DNA from 4 places in the Bradyrhizobium sp. CCGB12 genome. Region 1 is predicted to be linked to each of the others. Evidence: riboswitches for the same ligand, from Rfam matches in the RefSeq annotation. Region 1 holds a riboswitch; each other region holds the start of a gene.
What was found. A riboswitch is a leader RNA that binds a small molecule or an ion and turns the genes downstream of it on or off. The one in region 1 is predicted to bind cobalamin.
Positions count from the first base shown of each region.

Region 1 (7,643 bases):
CACAGACGAGCCCTGGCTCAACGAGGGCGCCCGCGATCCGCTCGCCGCTGATATCAGCGAGGGACTAACGGTGTACCGCCGTGCGATGCTGCTGCTCGCCGGCGTGCTTGCGATCCTGGCCTTCGCGTGAAAGAACAGGACATGCGCGAGCACGGTGGAAATCTCGATCTGGCACAGCAGCGCTTTGGCGGACGCGCTGAGGATTGGATCGATCTGTCGACCGGCATCAACCGGTTGCCTTATCCGGTAGGCGAGGTGAGCGCCCGCGCATGGAGCGCGTTGCCCTCGCGCGCGGAGATTGACGCCCTGCATCAGGCCGCGCGGGGCGCCTACCGCACGAGCGCACCGGTTGTTGCCATGGGTGGCGCGCAGGCCGCTATTCAGTTGCTGCCGCAACTCGCTGCGCCCGGCCGTGCGCGCATCCTCGCGCCGACATACAATGAATACGCCGGGGTCCTGTCGGCCGCGGGCTGGGATGTCGAGGAAGTCGGGGAGCTCGATGCGCTTGCGGGCGCGGACCTCGCCGTCGTCATCAATCCCAACAATCCCGATGGCCGGTGTCATATGCCGAAGGGCTTGCTGGCATTGCTGCCGCGCGTGCGCCGTCTCGTCGTCGACGAGAGCTTTGCCGATGCCGCTCCGCAACTGTCGCTTGCGTCCGAAGCGGATCGGCCGGGAGTGTTGGTGCTACGCTCGTTCGGAAAGTTTTATGGCCTTGCCGGCCTGCGGCTTGGCTTCGCGATCGGCAATGCGGCCGACGTTGCGAAGCTCGCGGCGATGTCGGGACCATGGCCGATCTCCGGTGCAGCCATTGCGATTGGCTGCCGCGCCTTGCGCGATGACGCGTGGGCCGAGACCACGACGGCGCGACTCGCGCGCGACTGTGTTCGTCTCGACGCCATGACGCAGTCGCAGGGCTGGCGGCTTGTCGGCGGCACGCCGCTGTTTCGTCTCTACCAGACGCCAGATGCACTGGGGGCGCAGGAGAAGCTCGCCCGCTGGCAGATCTGGTCGCGCGTGTTCGCGCGGGAGCCGTCATGGCTACGTCTTGGGCTTCCCGGCAGCGAATCCGAATGGACGCGCCTTGCCGAAGCCCTAGCGGGCTAGCGCGAGCAGTCCTTCGACGTCGAGATGCTTTTCGATGTGATCGGCGAGGGCATCGAGCGCGCTCTCGACCCTGCCGCGATAGGGCTCGTCCCCTGCGGTAATGTCGAGCTTGGCCAAAAATGCCCTGCGGAAATCATCCGACGTGAACAGGCCGTGCAAATAGCTGCCCTCAACGCGCCCGTCGCCCGAGATCGCGCCTTCCGGCTCGCCATTCAGTCTCGCAAATGGTTGCGCGCGATCCGGCCCATCAGTGCGGCCAATGTGGATTTCGTAGGCCTCGATCGGCTGCTGCGTGGCGGCGTGCACGGCGGCAACGCGCGTCAGCGTTTTCTGCGGGCTCATCACGGTTGTCACATCCAGCAGCCCGAGGCCTGGCGTGTCCCCGGCAGGGCCTTCGATGCCATCGGGATCAGCGACGCTGCGCCCGAGCATCTGATAGCCGCCGCAGAGGCCGAGCACGTGGCCACCCCTGCGGTGATGCGCGAGGAGATCGATGTCCCAGCCCTGCGCGCGCAGGAAGGCGAGGTCGCCGCGGGTGGATTTGGAGCCGGGAATGATGACCAGCCTCACATCGCCGGGAATGGCATCGCCCGGACGCACCATCATGAGATCGACACCAGGCTCGAGCTTGAGCGGATCGAGATCGTCGAAATTGGCGATCCGCGACAACGCAAGGCAGGCGATCTTGCACTGGCCCGGCTTGCGCGCGTCGCTCAGGCCAAGCGCATCCTCGGCCGGCAGCTCGCCGGCGCGTGCGAACCAGGGCAGCACCCCGAAACCAAGCCAGCCGGTCTTTGTTTCGATCAGCCTGTAGCCGTCGTCGAACAGCGTGGGATCGCCGCGAAACTTGTTGATGACAAAGCCCTGGATCATCGCGGCATCGTCAGGATCGATCACCGTCTTGATGCCGACGAGCTGGGCAATGACGCCGCCGCGGTCGATGTCGCCGACCAGCACGACCGGCACGTCCGCCTTGCGCGCAAAGCCCATATTGGCAATGTCGGCCTTGCGCAGGTTCACCTCGGCCGGGCTGCCGGCGCCTTCCACCAGCACCAGATCGGCCCGTGCTTTCAGCCGCTCGAAACTCTCCAGCACGGCGCCCATCAGTGACGGCTTCATCGCCGCATAGTCGCGCGCCCGGGCGGTTGCGATGCGCTTGCCGTGGACGATAACTTGTGCGCCGACGTCGGTCTCCGGCTTGAGCAACACCGGGTTCATGTCGGTGTGCGGCTCGACACCGGCGGCGAGCGCCTGAAGCGCCTGGGCGCGGCCGATCTCACCCCCATCAACGGTGACGGCCGCGTTGTTTGACATATTCTGCGGCTTGAAGGGAAATACGCGCAGGCCGCGCCGCGTGAAAGCGCGCGCGAGGCCGGCGACGATGAGCGACTTGCCCACGTCCGAGCCGGCCCCCTGGATCATCAATGCGCGCGCCATCGGTGTCTTCTAAAGCGCACTGGGATTGAGTTGAATCAGGCGGCCGCAGGCTCGATGCACCTCTCCCGCTTGCGGGAGAGGTCGGCGCAACGCGCCGGGTGAGGGCTCTCTCCTCTTGGGGGTTCTCGATTGCGGAGAAACCCTCTCCCCAGCCCTCCCCCGCAGGCGGGGGAGGGAGCGCACCTCCTTCGTTGCAGCATTTGAACCTAATCTCATCATGCTTCAGAACTCGACGCCGGCCTGCGCCTTGATGCCGGAGCGGAAGGGATGCTTGACCAGCGTCATCTCGGTGACGAGATCGGCGATCTCGATCAGCTCATCCTTTGCATTGCGCCCGGTGAGGACGACATGTGACGTCGGCGGCTTGTGCGTCGTCAGGAAATCGACGACTTCCGCAATGTCGAGATAGTCGTAACGCAGCGCGATGTTGATCTCATCGAGCACGACCATGCGCAAATTGGGATCCGATATCAGCTCCTTGGCCTTCTCCCAGCCGGCGCGCGCGGCCGCGACGTCGCGGGCACGGTCCTGTGTCTCCCAGGTAAAACCTTCGCCCATGGCGTGGAACTGACAGAGCTCGCCGAAATGGCCGGTGAGCAGGCGCCGTTCGCCGGTATCCCAGGCGCCCTTGATGAACTGCACGACCGCGCAGGGAAAGCCATGGGCGACACAGCGGACGATCATGCCGAAGGCGGATGACGATTTGCCCTTGCCGGCGCCGGTGTGGACGATGATGAGGCCTTTGTCGCCGCTCTTGGTCGCCATGATCTTGTCGCGGGCGGCCTTCTTCTTCGCCATTTTTTGGGCGTGGCGGGCGTCGGTTTCCTCGCCCGTTTGGGCATCCGGTTCAGGCGTCATCGGTCCCGGTCCTTCGGCTTGACAAGTGGCGGCCGGCGGCAAATGGTGGGCCGGCGTTGGTTCCTGTCCTATGACAGGCGAAGAGGGAATGCGATAGGGTCCGAATCGGCAAGATTTGGGTCCAAAATGCAGCCGCCCCCGCGACCGTGACCGGAGAGATGCCCGAAGCCACTGACTCCCGAAAGGGAATCGGGAAGGCGGGGATCGAAGGGCAAAACCCTGCTCCGCAAGCCGGGAGACCTGCCAGCGCGGACGATTTTGGACCGGCGGACGGGGTGTTCCGCGACGGGGAAACGGGCCTCTCGAAAAGCGGTCCGTGCGCCTCTTCGCTTCCCGCTGTTTATTCTGGAAGAGGCGATGACGGTCACACTTCACGTCTGCATTACCTGCCGTGCCGGCGAAACGCTTGGCGAGGGCGACGTCACGCCCGGCAAGCGCCTGCATGGTGCGATCCTTGACGCCGGCGTACCCGACGGCGTCAATGTAGTTCCCGTCGAATGCCTGTCGGCCTGCAGCCAGGGCTGTTCGGTCGCGCTGAGCGCGCCCGGCCGCTGGTCCTATGTCTATGGCCGCCTGTCGGATGTGAATGCACACGACGTCGTCGCCGGCGCGGCGGCCTACGCGGCCGCGCCCGATGGCCTCGTGCCCTGGCGCAGCCGCCCCGAAATCTTCCGCAAGCAATCGCTTGCCCGCATTCCCCCCATTGCCGTCGTGCCGGAGGCCGCCGAATGAACCCGCTCGCAAAAGTCCCTGTCACGGTGGTCACCGGTTTTCTCGGCTCCGGCAAGACGACGCTGATCCAGCATCTGCTCGCCAATGCGGGCGGCAAGAAGCTCGCCGTGCTCGTCAACGAGTTCGGCAGCGAGGGGGTCGACGGTGAGATCCTGAAGTCCTGCGCCGACGCCAACTGCCCGGAAGAGAACATCGTCGAGCTCGCCAATGGCTGCATCTGCTGCACCGTCGCCGACGATTTCATTCCGACCATGGAGCAGCTTTTGGCGCGCCCGGTGCGGCCTGATCACATCCTGATCGAGACCTCGGGCCTGGCGCTGCCAAAACCGCTGCTGAAGGCGTTCGACTGGCCGGAGATCCGCTCGCGCATCACCGTCGATGGCGTGATCGCGCTGGCTGATGCCGAGGCGGTGGCTGCCGGCCGCTTCGCGCCGGACCCGGCTGCGATCGAAGCGCAGCGCGCAGCGGATGAAAATCTCGATCACGAGACGCCATTGTCGGAAGTGTTCGAGGATCAGATCGCCTGCGCCGACATCGTGCTGCTGACTAAGGCCGATCTTGCCGGCAGCGCAGGGATCGAAGCCGCCAAGGCCGCGATCACCGCCGAAATGCCGCGCCGCGTGCCGATGCTGCCTGTCACCGACGGCGCGATCGATGCGCGCGTGATCCTCGGTCTCGGTGCTGCCGCGGAGAACGATCTTGCCGCGCGCCCGTCTCATCATGACGGGGAGGAGGAGCACGAGCACGACGACTTTGCCTCCGTCGTGATCGATTTGCCGGAGGTGGCTGACGTCGATGCGCTGGTCGCCTCGGTCCAGCGGCTGGCGCGCGAGCAGAATGTGCTGCGTGCCAAGGGCTACATCGCGGTCGCGGGCAAGCCGATGCGCCTGTTGCTGCAGGCGGTCGGCGAGCGCGTGCGACACCAGTTCGACAAGCCCTGGGGCGCAAATATCAGGCAATCAAAGCTCGTCGTGATCGGCGAGCACGGCGATATCGACGAGGCCTCCATCAAGGCAGGACTTGGTATCTGATGCACGTCGTCTTCCGCGAGAGCCGCGGTCTCGAGGAGACCGCGACGCCAAGAGACATCGGCCAGGACCCGGCCGATCTCGTGGTGCTCTCGTATTCGGATTCCGACCTGGCCGCCTTCGCGGCCGGCTGGCGTCGTGGCCGCGACAGCCTGCCGTCGCTGCGGCTCGCCAATCTCGCGGAACTGCGTCATCCGCTTTCGGTCGACACCTATATCGAACGCACGCTGTCGCAGGCGCGCGGCATTCTGGTGCGCCTGATCGGCGGTGAGTCCTACTGGCCGTACGGGTTGGCTGCACTTCAACAACTCGCCAAAGACCGCAACATCGTAGTCGCCGTGCTGCCGGCGGACGGCCGCGATGACACGCGGCTCGATGCGTACTCGACCTTGCCGGTCTCGACACTGCGCCGGCTCAAGGTGCTCTGCGACACCGGTGGTCCGGTCGCGGCGCAGGCGGCGATTGCGCAGCTCGCGCTGGCCTCGGGTCTCTATGCCGGCCCGGTCGTCGGCGAGATGAATGTGCCCGAGATGGGATTCTATGATCCCGCACGTGGTGTCATTGCGGCGCCGTCGGCGGGTGAGGGCAAGCCGCTCGCGCTTGTGACGTTCTATCGCTCCTATCTCACCTCCGCGGATACGGGGCCGGTTGATGCCTTGATCGCCTCGCTGCGCGAGCGCGGCTTTGACGCCTATGGCGTCTTCGTCACCTCGCTGAAAGCTGCGGGCGTCGCCGATTGGTTGCGCGCGCATCTCGCGCAAAATCCTGCGGCGGCGATCGTCAATGCGACGGCGTTCTCTGCCGTGGGCGACGATGGCACGACGCCGTTCGATGCCGCGTCCTGTCCGGTATTTCAGGTCGCGCTTTCGACGGCGCGGCGCGAGGATTGGGCGGAGTCGCTCCGCGGCCTGTCGCCCGGTGATCTCGCGATGCATGTGGTGCTGCCCGAAGTCGACGGCCGCGTATTTACGGGTGTCATTAGCTTCAAGTCGGCAGCCGAGCGCGATCCGGATCTGCAATTCTCGCATCTGGCGCACCGGCCTGATGAGGAGCGCGTAAAGGCTGTCGTGGCGCGCGTCGCGGCCTGGCGTCGCCTTGCGGAGACGCCGGTTGCCGAGAAACGGCTGGCGATCGTGCTATCGAACTATCCGGGCCGGCCGCACCAGATCGCGCATGCGGTTGGGCTCGACGCGCTGGCATCGGTCGAAGCACTGGTGTCCGATCTCGCGGCGGTCGGCTTCGACATTGCGCCGGTCGATGCGCTCGGTGAAGCGCTGCTGAAGCAGAGTTTGAGCTGGAGCGTTGCCGATTATCGCGCGGCGCTCTCGCGCCTTCCGCTAGTTCTGCAAGACGATCTCGCGCAAGCCTGGGGGGCGCCGGAGGATGATCCGACCTGCGGCGACGGCGCGTTTCATTTCGCTGCGATCCGATGCGGCCGCTCGATCATCGCGGTCCAGCCGGAGCGCGGCGATACGTCCGCGCGCGATGCCGATTATCACGATCTCGCCCGCACGCCGCGCCATGGCTATGTCGCGTTCTATCTCTGGCTCCAGGGGCAGGGCAGCGATGCCGTCGTGCACATGGGCGCGCATGGCACGCTGGAATGGCTGCCCGGAAAATCCGTGGCGCTGTCATCCGCCTGTTGGCCGGAGGTGCTGATCGGCGTTCTCCCCGTCATCTATCCTTTCATCGTCAACGATCCCGGCGAGGCCGCGCAGGCCAAGCGACGTATCGGCGCCGTTACGATCGGTCACCTGCCGCCACCGCTGGAAAATTCGGCGGTGCCGGAGGGCCTGCGCCGGCTTGAACGCCTGCTCGACGAATACTCGACGGCCGATGGTCTCGATCCCGCCCGCCGTCAGCGCCTGATCGCCGCGATCCGCGACGAGGCGCGTACGGCCGGGTTGGAAGATGATCTTGGCCTCGATGCATCGGCGGCTCCGGCCGAAGCGATCCCGCGGATCGACCGCTTCGTCTGCGATCTCAAGGAGAGCCAGTTCGGTGACGGCCTGCACGTGTTCGGCCGCGGAGCCTGCGGCGAGGCGGAGCGCGATGCTCTGCGCGCCGCGCTCGCGGGCCAGCGCATTGCGCCGGGGCCGTCCGGCTCGCCCTATCGCGGCCGCCAGGACGTGCTGCCCACGGGGCGCAATCTCTTCGCCGTCGATCCGCGCGCGGTGCCGACGCCATCGGCGCATGCGCAGGGCATCAAGCTCGCCGAAGAGCTGCTCCGCCGTCATTTGCAGGATCACGGCGATTGGCCGAAGGGCCTCGTCGTCGACCTCTGGGGCTCGGCGACGATGCGTACTGCGGGCGAGGAATTCGCGATGGCGCTGCATCTCGCCGGCCTTGCGCCGCGCTGGGATCACGCCTCCGGCCGCGTCACCGGCTACGACATCATCGCGCCGGCCGAGCTCGGCCGCCCCCGCATCGACGTCACGCTGCGCGTCTCGGGTCTGTTCCGCGATGTCTTCTCCGGCCTTG
Region 1 is NZ_JANADO010000001.1:3,963,725-3,971,367, reverse strand. It holds gene cbiB (adenosylcobinamide-phosphate synthase CbiB) at 1-130, shown strand, start outside; gene cobD (threonine-phosphate decarboxylase CobD) at 142-1,107, shown strand; gene NLM27_RS18795 (cobyric acid synthase) at 1,096-2,544, opposite strand; gene cobO (cob(I)yrinic acid a,c-diamide adenosyltransferase) at 2,767-3,402, opposite strand; cobalamin riboswitch at 3,443-3,665, shown strand; gene NLM27_RS18785 (DUF1636 domain-containing protein) at 3,760-4,134, shown strand; gene cobW (cobalamin biosynthesis protein CobW) at 4,131-5,165, shown strand; gene cobN (cobaltochelatase subunit CobN) at 5,165-7,643, shown strand, end outside.

Region 2 (7,643 bases), 210 kb from region 1:
CGACGCGCGGCACCGAGATCGGCACGCTGACCATCGGCGCCTGGACCGCGCGGCCGCGCACCGGCACCGCCGACGTCGATCCCTATTCGCGCGCCACCATCGTGCGCAACGGCGAGCTGCCGATCGGCACCGGCGACGGCGTCGCCTTCACCGCGACGGCCGACGACAAGAAGAAGGCGCTCGACGGCCGCTGCGACGTGATCGTCTCCGGCGTGACGCCGCCGGCGCGGTTCTGGACGCTGACGCTCTACGACCGCAAGGGCCACCTCGTCGCCAACTCGCTGCAGCGCTACGGCTTCACCAGCCAGGAGATCGTGCGGCAATCCGACGGCTCGTTCGAGATCCGCATCGCCTCGCGCTCGCGCGCCGGCAACTGGCTGCCGACCGGCGGCATCGAGCGCTACGCCCTGATGCTGCGCCTCTACGACACCCCGGTCGGGGTCGCCACGCGTACCCAGCGCGATGCGCCGATGCCCACCATCAGCACGGTGGGCTGCTCATGATCCGCCTGCTGTTCACCATCGTCGCCGGCATCGTTCTGGGCCTCGTGGTCCATCTCGTCAGCGTGCTGGCGCTGCCACGGATCGCGACGCAGGATGCCTATTCGCGGCTGACGCCGATGACGAAGCTCAACGGCGTCACCCAGCTTCCCCTCGCCGATCCGCAGACCTCACCGATGCCGTTCATGGACCCGGCCTTTGCGCTCGCGATCTGCCGCTACGACCTCACGGGCGGGCCGCTCAAGCTCACGGTGCCCGTCAGCCAGGCCTACACCTCGGTGTCGTTCTACACCCGCAACGAGATCGCCTATTACGCCATCAACGACCGCTCGGCGGGCCGCAAGGTGATCGAGCTCGACCTGATGACGGAAGCGCAGCACAACGAGCTGCCCGAGGACGAAGAGGTCACCGCGGCCGACCGGCTGATCATCGATTCCCCAAGCACGACGGGCCTGATCGTGATGAAGGCGCTCGCCGCCGAGCCGGGCCTCATGCCGCAGGCCCAGGCCACGCTTCAAGCCGCAACCTGCGCGCCGCAGACCGAAGCGCCCGCCAAGGCCGAAGCGCCGCGCGGCCGCCGCTGAGCAGGCCGCTTCGGCGGCGCAACAACAAAAACATGAAAAACAACCCCATGCACAGTAGCGAGGGCGTTGAAATCATTGCGCTCTTCGGTTGACGATCAGAAGCAGCCGGGCCGCGCGCCTTCGCCCCTTTGACACGTCGGGCAAAACACCGGCATATTGGCATCATCGAGAGTTTGTCACACCCGCGCGGGAAGCCGTCCGCCGCGGGTGTTTTCATGGTGGTGTCAACGATTCGTTTGAAGTGAGACACGGATTTCTACGTCGGCCCGTGCGGGTCGAGCAAAACTGCAACACAGTGCCGCCATCAGACGACCCGCCGGCTAAAGTCTCCGCGCGAATGTTGACGCGTATAGTGCCAGATGCCAGTTTCGTGATCGGTAGTGTCCGCGAGGACAATCCAAGGGAATGCGGTGCGTCCGTTACGGCGGGCAATTCCGCGGCTGCCCCCGCAACTGTAGGCGGATAGCCGACGGCCAAACGAACCACTGGAGCCCCGAATTGGGCCTCTGGGAAGGCGGTCGAAGGCGATGACCCGCGAGCCAGGAAACCTGCTGCCAGCCATGAGTCACGCGCGAACGCATTGGGCGGGGTGCCCCGATGTCGGAGGAGTAGCCAGCGCATCTGCCGCCTAGGGCGAAGGCAGATGACAAAGGCAACCGCGGTGACAGTTTGTTTGCGTCGCCGCAGAGCATTGTCGTGCAATATCATTTCGTTTCTGGCATTGCGCCGGAGTTTTCGCGTGTTCGTATCGGTATCTCTCAGGGCTTCGCAGGCCAAATTCGGGGCGCTACACCTGCCCTGCTCGCCTTAGCTCTTTCGACATCGCTGTCCTCAGTGGCGACGGCACAGACTGCGGCTCCCGGTGCCTCCCAGGAGGTCGGACCGGTGATCGTCTCACCGGCCATGTCCAAGCCGGCTCCCGCCGTCAGCCCTGGCAATCAATGGTCGCGGACCGCGCGACGCGTCCCGGCGCGTAACCGTAGTGGTGCAGTGGTCGCGGCTCCGGCGGCGCAGCCGTCAAGCGGCCCGGTGCAGACGCCGCTCAACACGGCCGCCGTTACCGATGTCGGCTCTCGGCTCGGGATCACGGCGCGGGAAATGCCCGCGACCGTCGAGGTCATCAGCCAGCAGACGATGCAGGATCAGGGCATCAGGACCACGACCGAGGTCGCCAAGGCTGCGGTCGGCGTCACCGGCGGCGATGCGCCCGGCGCGCCCGCGATCTTCTCGATGCGCGGCTTTTCCGGTGACCAGCTCAGCACGCTCTACAACGGCATCCCGATCGGGCCCTCGACCATGACCGGCCGCCCCATGGATGTGGCAGGCCTCCAGCAGGTCGAGATCATCAAAGGGCCGGACTCGCTGGTGGCGGGCCTCGGCGCGACCGGCGGCGCAATCAACTATGTCACCAAGGCGCCGCACACTGGCCCGATCGTCAACGACGCCTTCACCTCCTACGATTCCTTCAACGGCTACCGCGCCGGCTACGGCTCCGGCGGCAGCACGCTGATCAACGGACTCGATTATCGCTTCGACATCAGCCATTTCAACGACAAGAGCTTCATCGACGATGCCTATTCGAAGCTGAGCAATGTCTCCGGGCAGTTGAACTATCGCGTCAACGACAGCCTGAAGGTCTGGGGCGCGGCCGAGTACAGGCAGGACAAGGACCGTTTCTACTGGGGAACGCCGATCGTGCCGGCGAACGCGCCGGGCGTTGTGCCGACATCGGGGATCGTCTCCGGGACCTGGAGCAATTACTACCTCGGCGGCGGCACGCCTGTTACGCCCACCATCGACGCGCGCACGCTGACGACGAATTACAACGTGCTCGACAATCGTAGCGGAGCGGGCGAGCTCTGGCTGCGGTCAGGCTTTCAATGGGACATCACCAACAACGTCTCGCTGAAGAGCCAGGTTTACGGCTATGACGCCCATCGGCACTGGTTCAACAACGAGATCACGTCGTTCGACCAGACCGTCGGCAATTTTGCCGGCGCGCAGAGCATTTATCGTGAGCGCCTAGCGCTGGATCACGCACAGCGGCTCTACGGCAACATCACCGACCTGACTATCAATTCCGATATCGGCGGCATGGACAATCGTTTCGTCGCAACCGTGGCCGCGAGCAACAACCAGTTCAACGTCTCGCAGGACACGCTGTTCTTCAGCGATTACGTCGATTTGCTTAATCCGGACCGCGGTCTTTATGGTCCACGAAGCGACGAGAAGATCTACACCCGCGTCAACACCGCCTCGCTGTCGTTCGAGGACCGGCTCAAGCTGACATCGACCTTCGCGCTTATCGGCGGCATTCGCTTCGAGGACATCAAGCTAGACCGCACGCGCTACTCCCCCGACGGCGTGCTGCGCACCGACCGCGGCTATCCGTTCTCGAAAGTGTTCAATCCCGTCACCGGCCGCGTCGGCTACACCTGGGAGGTTACCCCGGGCGTCATGCTTTACAGCCAGTATGCGACGGCGGCCGACCCGACGGTCGCCAACATCTTCATCCTCGCGCCACAGGTGCCGTTGCTGCTGACGACGTCGCGAACCTACGAGACCGGCGTGAAAGTGCAGTCGGCTGACAAGCGCACCGAGTTCACCGCGTCCGCGTTCGATATCGAGCGCAAGAACGTCTACGTCCCCGAAAGCGGCATCGTCTTCAACGTCGCCGGCAAGATCGCCTCCAAGGGCATCGAGCTCGCCGCAGCGACCAATCCGTTCGGCGGGCTGAAGCTGTGGGGCAATGTCGCCTTCGTGCAGTCGCGCTTCGTCGACTTCAGTTACGTCGACGGCAACGGAGTGTTCCAGTCCTACTCCGGCAATACGCCGCCCAATGTTCCGAACTTCGTCGCCAATGCCGGTGCGTCCTACCGCTTCGAGACGGCCTTACCGGTGGAGATCGGTGCGTCCATGCGCCATGTCGGCGACCGCTTCAACTACCAGGACAATCTGGTTGTCATGAATGCCTACACGACCTTCGATGCGTTTGCGTTCGTCGACATTCCAAAGTCATATTTCACGGGTGTCGAGAAGACGCGGATCAGTTTCCGCGTGAGAAACCTGACCAACAAGCTCTACGCGGCGTGGGGCGATCCCGGATACACCGACCAGATCATTCTCGGTGCGCCCCGCAGCTACGAGGTGGCAGCGTCGTTCAAGTGGTAGTGGTAGCGCGCAGCCGGCAAGGCGCGCGCGATCCGATCTTCATGCGGGATCCTCGCCTTTGAGCGATGGCCCGCCGGCGCCGCGCACCCGATATGAGCGAGTGACCGACACAGACACGCCAGACTGCATCTCTGCCTGGCGGATCGCGTCTCGTTCGAAGCCAAAATGAGACTACTATTTTGTCGCTCGGCACCGATTGACTCGATAATTAGTTTACACTAATCATAAGCTACAACTAATTATCTCTCTTGCTACTGGAGGACCCGCAGGCATGACCGGCGCCGCGCGGGGTAGCTATGGCTAAAGACAGCGCGCAACTGGCTGCTCTCGGCGATCCTACTCGCAGGCAGATATTCGAACTGGTGGGCGCCCGGCCTCGCACAGTCGTTGAAATCACGCGCGAGCTGACCGTCTCACAATCGGCCGTATCACAGCATCTCAAGGTTCTGCGCGAATCCCGCCTGGTTCGTGCTGAGCCGAAGGGTGCCAGCAACGTCTATCACATTGATCCAGCAGGGCTCGGCCAGATGCGCGCGTGGCTCGACAGATTCTGGAGCCACACGCTGGCAGCTTACAAAGAAGCCGTAGAAAAACCACGGGAGAACCAGCAATGAACGCACGTATATCGGCTGCGCCTATCAAACAGTCTATCGTCGTCGAGGCGCCCATCGAGCGCGCGTTCAAGGTCTTCACCGAAGACTTCGGAAGCTTCAAGCCGCGCGAGCACAATCTGCTCGCTGTTCCCATCGCAGAGACCGTGTTCGAACCTCACGTGGGCGGACACATCTATGATCGAGGTATTGACGGCAGCGAATGCCGCTGGGCGCGTGTGCTGGCCTTTGAACCGCCCCATCGCGTGCTTAGCTGGGACATCAGCCCGCGCTGGCAAATCGAGACCGATCCCGACAAGACCAGTGAATGGGAGGTGCGGTTCATCGCCGAGACGCCAGGCCGGACCAGATTGGAGCTGGAACACCGCCACCTCGAACGGCATGGCGAAGGCTGGGAAGCCGAGCATGCAGGCGTTGGAAGCGATCAGGGCTGGCCGCTCTACCTTCGGCGGTTTGCCGAGCGCATGGCGTGCGAGGCCTGACGCTCGCTTGTCCAATGCGACGTGATCATTGATGGCGGAGGTCCGTATGGCTGCTTACTCGTTCAGCATTGCAGGGGTGCTTCTCCTTTGCCTCATATCCATCGTGCTTGCGGTGCATTCAGGGTCGTCCAAGGGTCGGGCGGGAGCCCTCTCCGGACCTGTCCTGCCGGCAGATGACAACAACCTGCTTTACCGCATCGATCGCGTCCACATGAACGCGGTAGAGGCGTTGACGCCGTTCGTTGTCCCCGCTGTGCTGGCGATGATGGTGCGCGTGAGGCCTGCTACGCTTGCAACGCTCGTATGGGTCTATGTCGCGATCCGCCTGATCCACGTTGCGGTCTATTTGCGTGGCGGCAAAGCTGCCAAGGGTGGCAGCATCAGAACCATCCTCTATGTTGCCGGAGCGTTCGTGACGATCGCCCTTATTATCACGACGATGGTGGCGGCCATCTGGTGAGGTACCTCCACCCATCAGCACAAGGCGATCGTTCAGACTTCAGAAGAATCCGACCAACCAGGTGCGGATGCCGTAGAGCTCGAAGCAGTGCGCGCCATAGCCGAGAATGTAGCCGAGCGCATCGCGATTGGCGAAAACGGGTGCGAAATTCAGGAGGCGTCCCGATTTCGGAGCGGGCCGCCGCCGCTCGATGATAATCCTTGCGCGAAGAGGCCGAATGCCAGGGTCGCAAGTCCGCTGACGACCGAGCCGCCCAGGAGTACGAGCCGGGCGTCGATACGATCGGTCAGCGTCGTCAGCACGGGCACCGCGAGCATGTAGCCGAAGGCATCGCCGCTCGCCATCAAGCCGCCTTCGGCAGTGGACAGATTCCACGCCGGCATCAGGTGCTGGGCCAAGTTCGCCGAGAGTGTCACGTGCGGTGGCGGATTGCCGATCTGGCCGATGCACATCACCGCAGCGGCCACCCGCTCAGCCTACGAATTTTCTCCTTCTCTCAGGAGTGACTTCGATGTCGTCCGCGACGACGACGGTGGATGGATCTGTGGTCCGCCCGCCGACATTTGCCTCACGAACAGCCGCATCCCGAAGCGCCTGCCTTCTTGGCTGTTTCGTCGGCGGCGCAACAGGCCGAGACGTCTTCCTTCGCAGGGCCGCCGCAACATCCCGCAGCGCCGGCCGACTCCACGCCACCCCGCGTGCAGACGCCGGTCTCCGGCAGCACGAGCTCGACCCGTGCCGCACCGGCCTTGTCGCCCGCGATGTCGGCGACAATCGAGCGCACCTGCTCATAGCCCGTCATCATCAGGAAGGTCGGCGCACGACCGTAGGATTTCATGCCGGCCAAGTAGAAGCCCGGCTCATCATGCGCAAGCTCGCGCGCGCCGTGGGGACGCACCGTGCCACAGCTATGCTCGTTGGGATCGATGAGCGGCGCCAGCGCGGCCGGCGCCTCGATGGCGGGGTCGAGCCGCAGCCGCAGCTCGGACAGGAAGGAGAGATCGGGACGGAAACCGGTCGCGACGATCAGCTCGTCCGCGATCACGCTGCGCGCGCCGCAGCAGCAGGCGCCTGCCGAAATCCTGAGACGGCCTTCCGCGTTCGAGACGTGCGTGACGCCAAAGCCGGCCTCGACCGCGATCTTGCCGGCAGCCACGAGCGCGGCGAAGGCCGAGCCAAGCTCGCCGCGTGCGGCCAGCTTGTCATTGCCGCCGCCGCCAAAGGCTTTTGCGGATTCAGTGCCGCGCAACAGCCAGACCGGCTTCGTACCCGGCGCCTCGCCCGCAAGCTGCACGAGATCGATCAGTGTGCCCACGGCGGAATGGCCGGCGCCGAGAACAGCAACGGACTTCCCGGCATATCTGGCGCGGGCCGTGCCCCGCACATCCGGCATGCCATAGGCGATGCGGACCGCGCGCTCGCGTTCGCCGATTGCGGGCAAGCCGTTGCTGCCGGCGGGATTGGGCGAGAACCACGTGCCCGAGACGTCGATGACGGCATCGGCGCGCAGCACCTCCGGGCCCTTGCCGTTCTGATAGCGGATTTCGAATGGCGCCTGCTCCCGCCCCTTCGTCTTCGCCTTGTCGAGGCCGATACGGCTGATGGCCGTGACGCGGCTCGCGGTCCGGATCGCCTCACGCAGCGGCGTTCGCGTTGCGAGCGGCTCGAGGTAGTGCTCGATCAGCTCGCCGCCGGTAGGATAGGCGTTTGGATCCGGCGAATTCCACCCGGTGGGTGCGAGCAGCCGCGCTGCCGCCTTGTCGACATTGTATTCCCACGGCGAGAAGAGCCGCACGTGCTGCCACTGACGGACCGCGTGGGCGGCCTCGGGTCCG
Region 2 is NZ_JANADO010000001.1:4,170,469-4,178,111, forward strand. It holds gene NLM27_RS19590 (DUF1214 domain-containing protein) at 1-503, shown strand, start outside; gene NLM27_RS19595 (DUF1254 domain-containing protein) at 500-1,084, shown strand; cobalamin riboswitch at 1,446-1,655, shown strand; gene NLM27_RS19600 (TonB-dependent receptor domain-containing protein) at 1,970-4,255, shown strand; gene NLM27_RS19605 (helix-turn-helix transcriptional regulator) at 4,552-4,869, shown strand; gene NLM27_RS19610 (SRPBCC family protein) at 4,866-5,348, shown strand; gene NLM27_RS19615 (MAPEG family protein) at 5,395-5,808, shown strand; partial or broken gene NLM27_RS19620 (hypothetical protein) at 5,851-6,260, opposite strand; gene NLM27_RS19625 (NAD(P)-binding domain-containing protein) at 6,377-7,643, opposite strand, start outside.
Region 2: linked by a shared signal. The riboswitch ahead of NLM27_RS19600 (TonB-dependent receptor domain-containing protein) and the one ahead of NLM27_RS18785 (DUF1636 domain-containing protein) in region 1 are both predicted to bind cobalamin.

Region 3 (7,643 bases), 1.5 Mb from region 1:
CCGTACCGCTCCGGCAGGTCGCACCAGTGGGCGCCCGACCGCAAAACCCACAAACATCCGTTGACGAACGGACGGTTCTCCGCAGCTGACCGTCTCGATCGCCAGCTTCCCCAGGCAGAAGCGGCGAAATCCTCGCCCATTGCGCCTTGGTCAGCTCATATCGCCTCCATCATCCGCACCGTGTCGAATCACGGTGCTCTATGAATCAGCTATCAACCGATTGGGAATCCTGAATGTCGATCGGCCCTAGGCGGGAGCATCGTTGCCAGTGATGCGCAGCCGGCTAGCTATGATCCGACGGTCACCCTCAATGACGAGCGTCGCGTGTTCGTCAAAATCGGCGCCAGCGAGGAATTGCCGTCGCCGAGTTCGCGCCTCTGGTGTGCCGCGGCATTTGTAGTGCGAGACCAGCGTCGACCGCCGTCCTACCGCACGCCGCGGAAGGAGCTCGATGTCCGCCCCGTGACAAGATCCCGTTCACGTGAAGGCGTAGTGCTTTTCAGTCGGTCTAATGATCGCGAAGCGCCGGGTTTTTCTCGTGAACGGAAGGGTAAAGTTCGATCCGCAGAGATCAGGTTGCCGCTCGTAGCTCCCGGGCAGCTGCGACCATGTTAACCAAGGCCGGACGCACTTCCTCCCACTTTCGGGTTTTCAGGCCGCAATCGGGATTAATCCATAGTTGAGAGTCGGAGAGCTGTTGGCGCGCGAGCGTCAGGAGGTGTTTCATCTCGGCCGTATCAGGAACGCGCGGCGAATGGATGTCATAGACGCCCGGACCGATCTGATTTGGGTACTTGTAGCTCCTGAAGGCGTCCAGCAGTTCCATCTTCGATCGCGACGTCTCGATCGAAATGACGTCGGCATCCATATCCGCGATAGCATCAATGATGTCGTTAAATTCGGAATAACACATATGAGTATGAATCTGCGTTTCGTCTGCAACGACTGAAGAGCAAATGCGAAAGCTGTCTACGGCCCAATCGAGATAGCTTTTCCACTGTGACTTGCGCAGCGGCAATCCTTCACGCAACGCCGCCTCGTCTATCTGAATGATTTTTGCTCCGGCGTTCTGAAGGTCGGCCACCTCGTCCCGGATCGCGAGCGCGATCTGTACGCAAGCCTTGCTCCGGGGGATATCATCACGAACAAACGACCAGTTCAGAATGGTCACCGGCCCAGTTAACATTGCCTTCACCGGCTTCTCGGTCATCGACTGCGCATAGCGCCACCAGTCGACCGTCATCGGCCTCGGACGGGAGACGTCTCCAAACAGAATCGGCGGACGGACGTAGCGTGAGCCATAGGACTGAACCCAGCCGTGTTTCGTGAAGGCGAAGCCCGATAGCTTCTCACCGAAATACTGCACCATGTCATTTCGCTCGAACTCGCCATGCACGAGCACATCGAGCCCTATGTCGTCCTGCCATCTCACTGCACGCGCCGTTTCCGCTTTGAGAAACTGCTCGTACTGCGCGTCACTCAACGTTCCCTGCGCGTGGGACGCACGGGCACGACGAATCTCCGCAGTCTGCGGGAATGATCCAATCGTCGTCGTTGGGTACGCTGGGAAGGCGAATCGCGCGCGCTGAAGCTCGACACGCTCAGCGTACGGCCTGTCGCGGCGACGCATTGTTTGGCCAATCGTCGTCATACGTCGGGTGACATCGGCGTTGTGAATCTTAGACGACTTCTCGCGAGCCACGGCCGCCCGTTTGGAAGCCGCAAGGCGGCGAGATACATGGGCATGATTGCCGGCGAGCGCACTTCCCAATGTGGCCAGTTCCTTGATTTTCTGGACCGAGAACGACAGCCAACTCTTTACATCGAAATCGAGATCGCTTTCGAGCTCCAGGTCGACTGGGACATGAAGCAGCGAACATGAAGGAGCGATCTCGACGCGGTCATGACCCAGCTTTGCGATAGTGGGCGCCAGCTTGTTGAACAAGTCCGGCAGATTGGAGCGCCAGACATTTCGCCCATCAATGACTCCAAGTGAGAGAACGAGATCGCTCCGGGCTATGGCGGCGATGAGGCTCAACTGATCTGAGCCCCGAACCAGGTCGACGTGAACGCCAGCCACGGGCAAGGCCAAGGCTGTATCGAGATTGTCGCCGAGGCTCCCGAAATAGGTAGCCAGCATGATTTTGAGGCCGGGTACCTGCTTTGCGAAATGGGTATATGCCCGCCGCAATGAGCCGCGTGATGCTTCGTCTAGGTCAAGGACTAGGCAGGGCTCGTCGAGCTGAACCCATTCCGCACCTCGCGCGGCTAGTTCACGAAGGACATCGACATAGACCGGTAGAAGCTGGTCCAGCAGCAACAGTGGATTGAACGCTGGATCTGCGCTCTTGCCGAGTTTCAGGAAGGTGACGGGTCCAACCAGCACGGAGCGCGTCTGGTATCCAAGGCTCTTTGCCTCCTCGTATTCCTCAATCGGCTTACGCGAGGAAAGCTTGAAGGTTTGGTCCTTGCGAAGTTCCGGGACCATGTAATGGTAGTTGGTGTCGAACCACTTTGTCATTTCCTGCGCTGCCGCGCCGTGTCGATGATCGGCATGCCCACGATCTGCATATTCTTCTGCGCCGCGCGCCATGGCGAAGTAGGTCTTGAGTGACACCGGCCCTGCCACCCAACCGTAAACGTCGGGAATCGCGCCGACCATCACGCTGGTATCGAGCACATGGTCATAGAGCGAGAAGTCGTTCGAAGGAATGACGGTCGCGCCGAGCGACTTTTGCCGGGCCCAGTTGGCGAGACGAAGTCCGGCCGCAGCCTCCAAGAGCTGCGCTTCGCTTGACTTACCGGCCCAGTAGCTCTCAACCGCGAATTTGAGTTCGCGGCGCGGACCGATGCGCGGCATACCCAGCGTTGCAACGCGAACTGAAATGTTGGACATCGCTTCAACCCCATGTTTGGAGGCGAGGCGAAGGTGGATGCGCGCAGGTACAGGCCGCCGCAGTGGCAACTGCTTGACGCACCACCGGGACACCCCGCCCGTGGACGAAATCGTTGCCGGGGCAGGTCTCCTGGCTCGCGGATCATCGCTGCTGTCCGGCCTTCCCGAAGCCAACCGGCCTCAGTGACAATATTGGACAGCGGCTCGCCGCTTACAGTTGCGGGGGCAGCGCCGGCATCACACCGGCTTCCCTCTTAGCTCCGGATCAAGCGAGACCCAGAGAACCTCGGACGGAATCAACTTCCTGCAAAACAATCGTTTCGTCAACCCTTCAACATCGCGGCCGCATCCTCCTGGCCGATTGGACACACGCCAAATGGGGAGACATCTGATCCGAGCCGCAACGCATGGCCAAGCCTCGTGACGTCCGCCCGAGTGGATTGTAAATATCTGCCGACCATTTGTGCGCGCGCGGGCTTCACACGTCTCCGGTACCGTTTGCCATCGGCTGGCTGCTGGCGACCGCCAGATCATGGTCGCGAAGTGTGGTCATCGGAAACAGTGGGTGCGCAGGCAGAGGCGTCTGGTCTTCGACTTCGGAGTCTCGATCAATTCGGGGCGTCGCGACGCGGCTTATCCGACGAAGCCGTGGAGGACCTTTTAAAAGAGCGTTCCGGCGCGAATCTGAGGCGGCATGTGCCTGCTGGGCGATTTCATCTCACTTTGACGGAACGGCAATGAAGCCTGGCGCGCTCTGTCGGACTGGGGGCAGGGCGTTGTGGCGATCTCGTGTCGAAAAGCCGTGATGCTATCGAGAGCGTCGCGAAGTACACATAGCATTTGATCAGAACGCGACGGAATGTTGCGATCACTACGAGGGAGAGTGTTTGCGCCGAGCGCATCTCGGACGGAGTCGCGTTGCGGCAAACCAGATTATGTAAAGGTACGGAGCACCGGCGTCGCATTTGTTGCATGCACAGCGCCATAAAGAGTAAGTTGTAAATCGCGATCATTGGCGCGGCCGTGCGGAAGCAACGCGAACTGATGGCATCTTTGTTGGGAGCGAAGATCGAGAGTGGCTGTTCAAGTTCGCCAAAGAGTATGACGTGCTAGTGCGGCCGCCCAAAACTGGTAGCGTGCATGAAGTGGCGCGAGCCAGACCTAAGCCCAGAGTTCTAGTGCTCCGCAGCTTCCCGACAGAGCCTCGAGCGGGTCGCCGACGACGGCGAGGTTGGCGCCCTGGCTCACGACCGCGGAACTGACCGGTGATCAGACTTCCGCCGCTAGCTGGTCGCGCCCTCGGTTTGTGCCCTCCGACCGGAATTGGATGGTGAACCAGTCGCTTAATCGACCGTTTGCTGGCTACGTACGCACCTTCTTCCAAGAGGCGTGAAGCCTTGGCATCCGGAAAAGCGGCGCGTCGACCAACTCGGGCCTTGAGGCCGCTAGCAGTTTGGCAGCTTCACGGACATCCGGGCTGCAAGTTTTGAAGAGCATTTCAGTGAAAGAGCATCGCGACTGCCCGCCATATCCCAGCCCAGAGCAGCGCATTAAAAAGGAGCGCTGCAATCAGCCCGTAGTTCCAAACCCTCCTCGGTCGCGAATCATTGCCATGTGATCTGCAATAGGCGGTGTTGCGTTTGAGCGTCGGTTGTCTCATGGGGCAGCGTTCTTCCTACACTGATCAAGAGCCATGGCGACATATGCTGCTGAGTTGGCTCCAGCGAGACCTGCGTCGCATTGGCGGCTACGGTCATCATCGGCAATCGGCATGCCATGCGAAGAACGTCACAGCGCTGAGAAAAGCGGCGTCTGAGCCGGCCGGCAGAGTGATTTAGCTACGCCATTGTCGGGTTATCGACATAGACGTCCTAAGCCGGACATCACCGACACGAGAAGGCGTCCTTTCAAACAGAAGTATGCCTGCACGGCTTAGCTTCTCCTCATTCGCTGGGAGCTATCGGCCGAAAGGCGCTCAAGCAATGCGGCAATGTTTAAGGATGTTCTCGCAGCTTGATGGCGGCTGGGCGAGAAGTCTGCTGGTGAGACATTCCAGGAAGGTGTCCTCGAGCGCCAAAGGCTGCAGGACATTCTTGGTCAAGGCTCCGTAGCACGGCGCACTTGTTCAGCATCACATCAGTTGTCCCCCGTCAGGTATTCGAGCATCCTATTGCAAGCCCCCTCAGCCGTGGCGAACGTTCGGAAGGGCGAACCACCGATTTTTATGGCGCCACGGCTATCGCCAAGCGGTCGCCACGACGCCACATAGCCGGAACGTCCGTGAAAGCCGGGGCCGGTCGGGGTCGCATAGGTGATCACAAATGAGAAACTACGGCCAGTTGCGCTCCATACTTCCAGGTGCTCGACGGCTCGGTGAAATTGAAGGGTCATCGCCAGTCGTTCACCTGTAGTTGGGAGCTCCACGCCAGAATGAAATGGACCGTGTTGTGGGGCCGTAGAGATCGCCACTGCCGCCTCGGATATATCGGTAAGTGACGCTTGCGTCGTGCATCGGCGATCGCTGCAGGATAAGTCAACGTTCGAACTCAATCACACTCGACAGGTTAGTCGACGCTCCTGCGAGAATCGGGCCAGTTGCAGTATTGCCCCTCAAAGATATAGCCGCGCTCAATTTGAGCATGCCAAGCAAGTTACAGTCTGAGGCCGGGCGAACGCATCAACAGCCGGCTATACCCGGCCGAGCGTTGGCTATTAGAGCGATCAGTTGCGGTTAAACACTTCTTGTGAATACTCAACGCGCGGTCTTGTCACACTGCAGCGCGGTGCCGAAATCCAACGGCTTTACTACTGATCTGCGCGCAATCTTGCGCCACATTACTCTGGACACGGTTGGCGATCGGAGACGATAAACTTGGAGGGATGCGTTTCCAGAGCGACTCATGAGTTACTGCGCGGGGTCGCGACGAGTCGGTCGGACAAGAAGTTAAAGCTGAGGCGATCCTCCCTATCCTGGAAAGTCTCGCGTCAAGGCAGAGCAAATCTTCAAGGAGCTAGTGACTGTCTGCACAGACGATGGAAGCGCTCGTCGGCACCAAGCGTAAAATATTCGTGGCGCCACACAGATGACTTATTGTCACTGTTTCAGGCTCGGGGGGGCAGCGAGGGCATTCGAACGACCAACTTACATTGGGAGGCACGATCGATGAGCTATCATCGTGTTTGCGACCAAACTGGGTGAGGGGACCAGATAGGAGTTCCGTTGCTACCAATTACGTTGCCAGGTCTTGAATGGACCAGGGATGGTTAGCGACATAATGTAGCGTCTCTCTCTACTACTGAACCGGTAGGCGCTCGTCGGTCACGCTCATTGTATGACAAAAGCCCCATCAAGCTCACGCTGTCGTGCAGCAACTGGCACCTGACAGCAGGCGATGTGGCGCAAACGTGCAAGCACCGTCTCGGTGTGACGATGAGAGGCTTCGTGGAATGTGGAGAGAAGCCATCAGAGTTCGATAGACGTCATTGGAGTGGGTGATGATCGACATCAACCACTCTTAGCTGGTGGTTTAAGATGCGTCGGTATCCCGGGCGATAGTGCCTGAGTTTGGGGCTGAGGCGCAGCCGGAGCCTCTTGGTAAGATGGCGAATAACGTCATCTATGCGGGATTCAACGATATGCGCCGACCAAAGGAGCGAGTGTGCGATCGCAGATCATAGAAAAGCTTGAGACGGGGCGCATACGATCTGGCCGACTTGCGAGTGCTCCTGGATCAGGTCCTTGTGGCCATTTTCTTGTGCAAGGGCCCTGTGGCTGTAAGCTCAACATCACCGCACTGGTCCGCCCAGGCTGGGAGCATGTCTCCGTCTCGACGCCACGGCGTTGTCCAAATTGGGACGAGATGTGTTTCGTTAAGGACCTGTTTTGGGACGAAGAGGAATGTGTGATGCAGCTGCATCCGCCCCATTCGCAATACGTGAATAACAGTCGGTACTGCCTGCATCTTTGGAAGCCCATTAATCGGGATATTCCGATGCCGCCACCCGGCTTCGTAGGCATCGTTGGGTTGGGACCTTCCGAGGCAGCTATCTTGCTTGCACAGATGCAGGCGCGATCGTGATGTGCTGGAGAGATAATCCAGTGCGCAATTCTGCTTCGCGTAACACCTCCGCCAATCCATACGCAAAGCAAACGCTTTTGATGGAAGTACAGGCAGGCGTCGATTGGCTCGATGTCGCCGATTAGTCGGCACGTCGCCTTGCAATTGTGGCATTGCATTGGCCGCGGTTGGGCTGGCCTCACGTTCACGCGCCACTGACACATCATGCCTGTCGAGCTGCGGCTTCAGCATGCCGGTGATTGACCTTGATCGGGATAGATGGGGTGGATCGACCATTTGAGTTGCGCGCTGGCGGGTATCGTCGATAACGCCGCGCGGCCGTAGGAACAAATCGCCTTCTTGCGCGGCATCCGCGCCGGTGGGCAGGTTATGATGGCCTTTGTCGTACTGAGCACAGGCCTTCTGGTCAATGCGGTTGTCCGGCGCGTGAAATCGGTGCTGTCAATGACTTGATGTCACGATAGATAAATCGCCAGCGCGCAACTCGACCTTGGCTTCTCGAAAACAGGTGACGTAGCTACAAGGACCATGCTGGGCTGTCAGGCCGACATTGCGATCATATACGTTGATATAGACTATATACGTTGATATGCGTTGCATCGTGGCGCATCGCGTGTGATTCCGCTTTAGAAGAGGGAAGCTTCAGTGGATCACCGCGCCAATGGAAA
Region 3 is NZ_JANADO010000001.1:5,488,764-5,496,406, reverse strand. It holds gene NLM27_RS44040 (transposase) at 1-140, opposite strand, end outside; gene metE (5-methyltetrahydropteroyltriglutamate--homocysteine S-methyltransferase) at 572-2,896, opposite strand; cobalamin riboswitch at 2,999-3,191, opposite strand; gene NLM27_RS25385 (FkbM family methyltransferase) at 7,637-7,643, shown strand, end outside.
Region 3: linked by a shared signal. The riboswitch ahead of metE (5-methyltetrahydropteroyltriglutamate--homocysteine S-methyltransferase) and the one ahead of NLM27_RS18785 (DUF1636 domain-containing protein) in region 1 are both predicted to bind cobalamin.

Region 4 (7,643 bases), 4.6 Mb from region 1:
GCCGTATCGCGCATAGAGCTGACGCAGGCTTTCGAGTGTCAGCATGGTTCCCATGCTGTGCGCAACGATGTGCACGCGGCCGCCGCTTGGCGCCGACACCAGCGCAGAAAGCACACGTTCGAAATCGTCGCGAGACCACATCGCGCTGTCGCGGTCATAGGCATAGTCGAACAGTCCCGCCTTGGAGGGCCAGGAGAACGCCATGGTCCGGCCGCGGAACTTGATCCCATCGGAGAGATGGGCGGCATCCAGCACGGCCGTCTCGAATGTCTGCTTGAAGCCGTGCACATAGATCAGCACGTCTCCTCCGCCGGCCTGCGCGGCGAGATCGCCAGCGTCGGCCGACACCGGTTCGATCCGATCAAGGCGCCAATCGCCGAGTCCAACCGAGGCGAGAGAAAGACGGCTCTCGTCCGGCGCCACCAGCCTGGCTCGCGCGACCGTCATGCTGGTCGCGCGTTCCGGCCCGAACCAGGGTTTCGTGCGGCCGCCGTTGACGGGCTTGCGCGTGGTGGTGACAAGCAATGTGGGGTCGACGGAGAGCGACGATGCGTCGAAGCGCGCGCCGGTCGCGCCCAAGCCGGCGCAACCGCCGAGCGCGAGAGCGCTCCCTGCCGACAAAAGTCCGCCGAGGAGAGCGCGGCGCGAAACGGAATAATTGGAGTCGCGTTGCAGAAGACGTCGGACGATCACGCGGAACCTTTGGGAACTTTGCCCACCGTAAGCCGCCCCGCCTAGCTCAGTGAATGACAATGGGGGCGAGAAGACGGCGGAGCAGCTTCGCGGTCGGTTGCATGTTCCTGGCGTCCGCGTTCCTGCCGCGGAACTACGAGCGATGCAGCGAAGTTCCGTAACTGACTGCGTCGGAGCAAGCGCCTGAACGGGCGGGTCGCGGGAGAGGAATGGTCGTTCGGCGAATCGCTGGAGAGTAACGGGCACTGTACGAAGCGGATTTGCTTCAACTGCGCAGATAACGCCAGCCGACGACGACACCGCTCACCGAAACGATGGTCCCAAGGATCGACAGCAGCCACACCACGATGTCCCAGGCCGGGCGATACACCAGCAGCAATCGAAAATCGAAACTGTGCAGCGCGTTGAACAGCCAGCGATATGTGCGCCGGCTGCTGTCCACGCGGCCAATGATGTCGCCCGTGACAGGGCTGATGTGAAACCATGTTCTCGCGTCATCATCAAACACGGCGCGCAGCACCGGCAATTCGCGGTCGTGATGATGTGCATACCAATAGGCGTCGTATTCCCTGAGGGTTAACCGTTCCACGATGCGCGCTGTCGGCAACAATTTTGTTGCGGCAGTCCAGAGGCGATCCTGCGGAAGTGTTGCCGATTGGCCCGACGTCACATCCAGAGGTCTTTGCGTGCCATCACGCGACGCGGCGATCATCATCGCGCTGCCATCAAGCCAGACAAAGCGCGCTTCGACCACGGCGGATTGCGGCGTTGGCAGCTTCGTCGCAATCGTCGGCGCATCATGGCCGGCATAGCGTTGCAGCACCTCGCGCGCCGTGTTGCGGCTTGCGAAATATTCGCCGGGATTGAGCGAAAGCCAACCGGAGAATGTCCAGGTCAGCACGAAGATACCCGCGATCAGGCCGGTGATGTGGTGCCATGCCATCCAGCCACGATAAGGCGTGATCCTGCCGCTCGCATAGCGCCGCTTCAGGCGTACGCGAAGGATGCCGATCCAGATGCCGGTGACGCCGATGATCAGGCAGATACCGGAGATCCAAAGCACGACCAGCCGCCACAGCGGCCCATCTTTGCGCAGCACGGTCGGATAGATCCAGTGCGGGATCGAGCCGAGCCAGTTCCAGACGCGTTCGGTGTGGTTGGTGTCGAGCGCGATCTCGCCGGAGCGTGAGGAGACATAGAGCTTGGTACCGGCATTGTCGCCGAGCGTAATGATGTAAAGCGGTCGCAGCGGATCGTAGCGGGCCGTCACGCTCCATTGGTCCCGATCGATGAGTTCTTCGAGCTGCGGCGATGTACTTGCGGGATGATGTTGTGCGACCGCAAGCGCCTGCTGTTCGGAAACACCGGTGATGTCCCGGCCATCGGCTGCAGAGATCGCCCGCCGCTTGCCGTCCCAGCCGGCTATCCGATACACCGGCTCGTCGGCCAGCATGGAAAGCCGAAGATCGCGCGGATAGCGCGTGGCGCCCGCCGTCTTCATCGCGTCGTCCGGCGACAACGCCACTTTCTCCCATTCAATATCAGGAAGCGCTGCCAGCCTTTCCTTGTCGGAAAGGCCGGGAAAAGCGACGTACATCATCACCACGCCGGAAACGAACCACATGGCGAAAAACAGGCAGGTGACGATGCCGACCCAGCGGTGGCCGATGTATAGCCACCGCCGAAGTGTGCGTTTCAGGGTTCGTGCCACGCTCAGAACTTCACGTTGACCGCGAGCTGCGCAGTGCGTGGCATGCCGAGCAGCCACTGAGTGGTGCCGCCCGACATCGTGTACACCTCGTCGAAGAGATTGTAGATGCGGAACGACACGGTGGTGTTGAGATCAGGCTTCCATTGCACGCCGGCATTGACAATGTTGTAGGCCGGGCGTGTCACCGTGTTGGCATTGTCCGCATAAGTCCTGCCGACGATCTGTACGCCCGCGTTGGCCGACCAGTTCGGTGCAAAAGCCCAGGTCGCCCAGATATTGGAGACGTTCTGCGGTACATTGACAGGTACGTTACCGGCATAATTCGCACTTCCGCCGCCGACCGCCTGCACGAAGTCATCGTACTTCGCGCGCAGGAAGGCGGTATTGGCATCGATTCGCCAACCATAATCGAGCAGGAAGCCGACCGATGCTTCGACGCCGCGCGATGATTGCTGGCCGACCTGGACGGTCAGCGAAGGAATGTTGGGGTCGCGTGCCAGCAAGTTGTTCTTCACGATCTCATAGCCGGCCAGAGTCCATTCGCCGCGGCCGCCCCAGAACGATTGCTTAACACCAATTTCGATCTGTCTGCCGGTGGCCAGGTCGAAGCTCTTGTTTGCGGAGGACAGTGAGATGAGCCCTCCGACCGGATCGACCGCGGTGGCGTACTGGCCATAGAAAGCGAGATCCTTGACCGGTGTATAGACCGCTCCGGCGCGCCAGGTTGTCGAGGAGAACGATTTCTCGAAGTGGTTGGCCGGCGAGACATAGTCAGTGCGCGTGATTGTCGGTTCGTCCTGGCGGATGCCGGCAATCAAGGACAGTTGCTCGGTGACCGACAGCCTGTTCTCGGCAAATAGCGCATACTGGTTAGTCACACTGCCGTAACCCGGAATTGTGGCGTTTGGGCTGTTGAATACGCCCGGAACGAAATTGAACGGGTTGACGGACGACGAGCCGCCGTAGGGTGAATTGTTGGTGTGGGTAAAATTGATGCTGTTGACGTCGAAGCCTGCGACGAACTCATTGGCCATACCAAGGACATGCCCGCGGAATTTCGCATCCATGCGATTGCCGACCTGCTGCTGATCGTGAAAAATCTCGATGTAGCTGCTTCGGTTGATGAGGCCAGTGGCGGGGTTATAGGCGTAGCTTTCGACGTCCTTCCAGTGCCGCTTGGAGTTAAGATAGTAAAGTGTGTTCTGAACCGAAATTCCGTCGGCGATCTGCCATTCGGTCTTCACCTGATTCCAGCTGTCCTGGTAGCGGATGTGGCTGTCGCTGACGTTGTAATTCTTGAAACGTAGCGATTCGTCGAGCCTGCCGTTGATCAGCGGCGTGCCGAAGTAGCGCGAAGGGTCGCGGTCACCGTAGTCCGTAGACAGCGTCCAGGTGACGTCTTCGCTCTGCTTGATCTGGACCACGGCATGAAGCGCGACATTCGAGGTGTTGTCGCGATCGACCCAGCCATCCGACATGTTGCCGGAGGCGGTGATCCGATAGGCGACGTTCTCGCTGACCGGACCGCCACTGTCCACGGCAATTCGCCGCGTCGTGTTGCTGTCCAGCGAGACCTCGGCTTGGTTGCGGGAGATCCACAACGGCAGTTTTGAAACCACGTTGATGGCGCCGCCGACCGCGCCCGCGCCGTACAACACCGATGCAGGGCCGCGCAGCACCTCGATGCGCTCGGTCGACCAAGTGTCGAACGGAAAGGTCACCGTCCCGGCGCCGATATAGAGCTGGGTGCCATCATACAGCGTCATGACGGAGCCGAGGCCCGTGAAGCCGCGGGTATTGAACGAGACGCCGCCATTGCCCGGTGCCGGGCTCGCCGTGAAGCCGGTGGCGTTTTGCGTTACCGCGTCGACGATGTTCTGTTGGCCGCGCTCGGCGATGGTTTCAGCGGAGATCACCTCCACGCTGGCCGGAGTCTGCAGTCGTGTGAGGCCGAGCCGGCTGCCCGCCGTGGTCGCGCCGGTGAGGTTGAGCGTCGGCGCGGCGAAGACAGGTCCAGTCGGCGCGGAAATCGGTGTATCGGTGTTGGCAGCCATGTTGTGCTGCTGGCGCGAACGCGCGGCGCGGGCGGCAGCAGAACTGCGTCGGGTGCTGCGGGTACTCGGCGGCGTTGCCGGCGGCTGCACCACCACGGGGTCGAGCATCTGGACCGGACTTGCGGACTGTGCCCAGCCGTCTGTCGACAACACGAAACAGGAGAATGCAACTGAACGGAGCAACGCGCGGCGATGCCGTGGCGCGAAGATGGTACGGGAGGTCATCAATAGGACTCGCGATAACGTGGCACGTCACCGCGAACGCAGTCTGGCCACTGCCCCAAGAGGACGGCAGCCCAACACCCACCAGGACACCCCGCCCAATGTGCTCGCGTGTGACCACGACTGACGGCAGGTCTCCTGGCTCGCGGGTCGTTACCTGTCGCCGCCTTCCCAGGCCCGCAGGCCCAGTGGCGTTTGGCGAAGGCTCACCGCTTACAGTTGCGGGGGCAGCCACGGCGTTGGGGGATCCCCGCACCGTATTCCCTATTGATCTCCCGAAGGAGAACCGTCGCAGGCACCCTAGTTTTATTTGCAAAGGGCTGTCAACTAGCCGTCCCGAGACAGATCAACGCGCCGCACCGTCATCGGCCCGACGTGCCGATCGCTCAGCGTTCGTCCGGCAGCTCGACTCAGCGTCAGTCCCTTCTCGCAAAAATATTCCACTTTACCGAAATTCGGATTTGTCGTATGTGTCGCCCGTCCCGGCCCACCAAAGGGGCGGTCGTACGTCGTCACGAACGCGGGCTGGGATTGCGGTGGACGCGGGCGGCGTTGAAGGCGGGCTGTGGCGTGCAGGGCGAGATGAACCTCGTGAGCATGGCACGTCCTGCGAAGACGGACGGCGCCTGTGCCCTGCGAAGCCTCTTGGCGAAGCAGGGTCGTCCGCGTACGGCGAAACCGTGTGGTCCTGGCCGTCGTTGCTACGGTCAAGCCTTGGCGAAGGCGTCATCGCGTCAACCGGCGCGGTGTCGTGAATTTCGCAGGGGTGAGGGAGGCCAGAAGGAACTCGGCTCCCGGGAGAGCGCGGCATAGGCCGTCAAACCATCGCGCAGGGAAGGCCTGGTCTCGGCTGCCCTGTGTCTCCCCTGTGCACTGCGTGTGCATTCGTTCAGCGCAGGGGTCTTATGGGTGCCAGCCGGCGCCCGGTCTTCCCTGCGCCCTTTCTGGCGAGAGGGTGTGAAGAGGAGAGCGCAGCTCGGGCAGAACATGCCGCGAGGACGCGACGGCGTGTCTGCGAATTGCCTGCCAAATGACCTTCCGTGCGAGCATGATGCATCGGCCTCGGTGGAGGTGGTCGTTCCTTCCAGAATCTGCCTTGATGCGACTTCAGCGCGGAGGAGTGTGGAATGAGCAGCTTGGTGATCTCTGGTGGCCGGGTGGTGGATCCCGCGAGCGGGATGGACGCCATCGGCGACGTGGCGGTTGTGGACGGCAAGATCGCCGCGGTTGGCTCCTCGCTCGGCGGCGCGGAGCGGGTCATCGACGCCACCGGCCTCGTGGTCGCGCCCGGCTTCATCGATCTGCACGCGCATGGCCAGTCGATCCCGGCCGACCGCATGCAGGCGTTCGACGGCGTGACGACCACGCTCGATCTCGAGGCCGGTGTGCTGCCGGTCGGGTCCTGGTATGAGCGGCAGGCGAGGAAAGGGCGCGTGCTGAACTACGGCGCCGCCACCAACTGGGCCTTTGCGCGCATCGGCGCGATGACGGGCTCAAATGCGGAGAGCTCGCTGGAGGCGTTCGGCAACGCCATGCGCGACCGCCGCTGGATGGACAACGTCGCGACCGATGCCGAGGTCGCGGGCATCCTCGAGCGCCTCGGGCGGGGCCTGAACGAAGGCGGCATCGGCATCGGCATCTTGAACGCCTATGCGCCGGGCGCCGGCGTGCAGGAGCTGACGGCGGTCTGCCAGTTGGCTGCGGCCAAGGACGTCCCGACCTTCACCCACGTCGCCTTCATGTCGCGTATCGACCCCGAAAGCGCGGTGGAAGCCTATATCCGGCTGATCGGCTATGCCGGCGCCACCGGCGCGCACATGCATATCTGCCATTTCAACTCGTCGAGCAAGACCGACATTGCGCGCTGCCGCGTGCTGGTCGAGAAGGCGCAGGCGCAGGGCCTGCCCATCACGGTCGAGGCCTATCCCTACGGCACCGGCTCGACCGTGCTGGCGGCGGCGTTCTTCAGCGATCCCAAATTCGTCGAGCGCAACGGCACCGGCTACGATTCCGTGCAGCGCGTGACTGACGGTTACCGTTTCCACGACCGTGAGGAGCTCTTGAAGGCGCAGGCCGAAGAGCCCTCCTCGCTGGTGCTCTGGCACATCCTCGACACCGAGCATAATGCGCATCACCGCGACCTGCTCGACATGTCGGTGCTCTATCCCGGCGGTGCCATCGCGTCCGATGCGATGCCGTGGACGACGTCGGACGGCAAGACCTACACCGGCGATGCCTGGCCGCTGCCTGACGATGCCACCTCGCATCCGCGCTCGGCCGGCTGCTTCACGAAGTTCATCCGCGAATGGGTACGCGAGCGCAAGGCCGTGTCGCTGCTCGAAGGCGTGCGCAAATGCGCGCTGATCCCGGCGGAAATCCTCTCGCAGAGCACGCCCGCGATGCGCGCCAAGGGCAGGCTTGCGAAGGACGCCGATGCCGACATCGTCGTGTTCGACTACGAAAAGCTCTCGGACCGCGCGACCTTCACGGCGATGAACCGTCCCTCGGAAGGCGTGCGGCATCTGATTGTCAGCGGTCAGCCACTGATCAGCGATGGCGTGCTCGACGTGACCGCGCGGCCGGGAAAGCCGGTGCGTCGCCCCGTCGTCGAGGCCTGACACATGCCGGTCCCCATTCTCCTGGTCACGGGCTTTCTGGGGGCGGGCAAGACCACGGTCGTGAATCATCTGCTGGCGAACGCCGAGGGACGGCGGATCGCCGCCGTGGTCAACGACTTTGGTGCGATCAATATCGATGCGGAACTGATCGCGGGTGCGAACGACGGCGTCGTGAGTCTCGCCAATGGCTGCATCTGCTGCTCGCTCGAGGGCGATCTGCTCCGCACGCTCTCGACGCTGCTGCGGCGCGATCCCAGGCCCGAATACATCGTCATCGAAACCAGCGGCGTCGCGGACCCCTCCGACATCGTGCGCAACCTGATGGACCCCGTGATCCTGCGCGAG
Region 4 is NZ_JANADO010000001.1:8,545,487-8,553,129, forward strand. It holds gene NLM27_RS39355 (alpha/beta fold hydrolase) at 1-693, opposite strand, end outside; gene NLM27_RS39360 (PepSY domain-containing protein) at 959-2,404, opposite strand; gene NLM27_RS39365 (TonB-dependent siderophore receptor) at 2,407-4,683, opposite strand; cobalamin riboswitch at 4,791-4,986, opposite strand; gene NLM27_RS39370 (amidohydrolase family protein) at 5,808-7,298, shown strand; gene NLM27_RS39375 (GTP-binding protein) at 7,302-7,643, shown strand, end outside.
Region 4: linked by a shared signal. The riboswitch ahead of NLM27_RS39365 (TonB-dependent siderophore receptor) and the one ahead of NLM27_RS18785 (DUF1636 domain-containing protein) in region 1 are both predicted to bind cobalamin.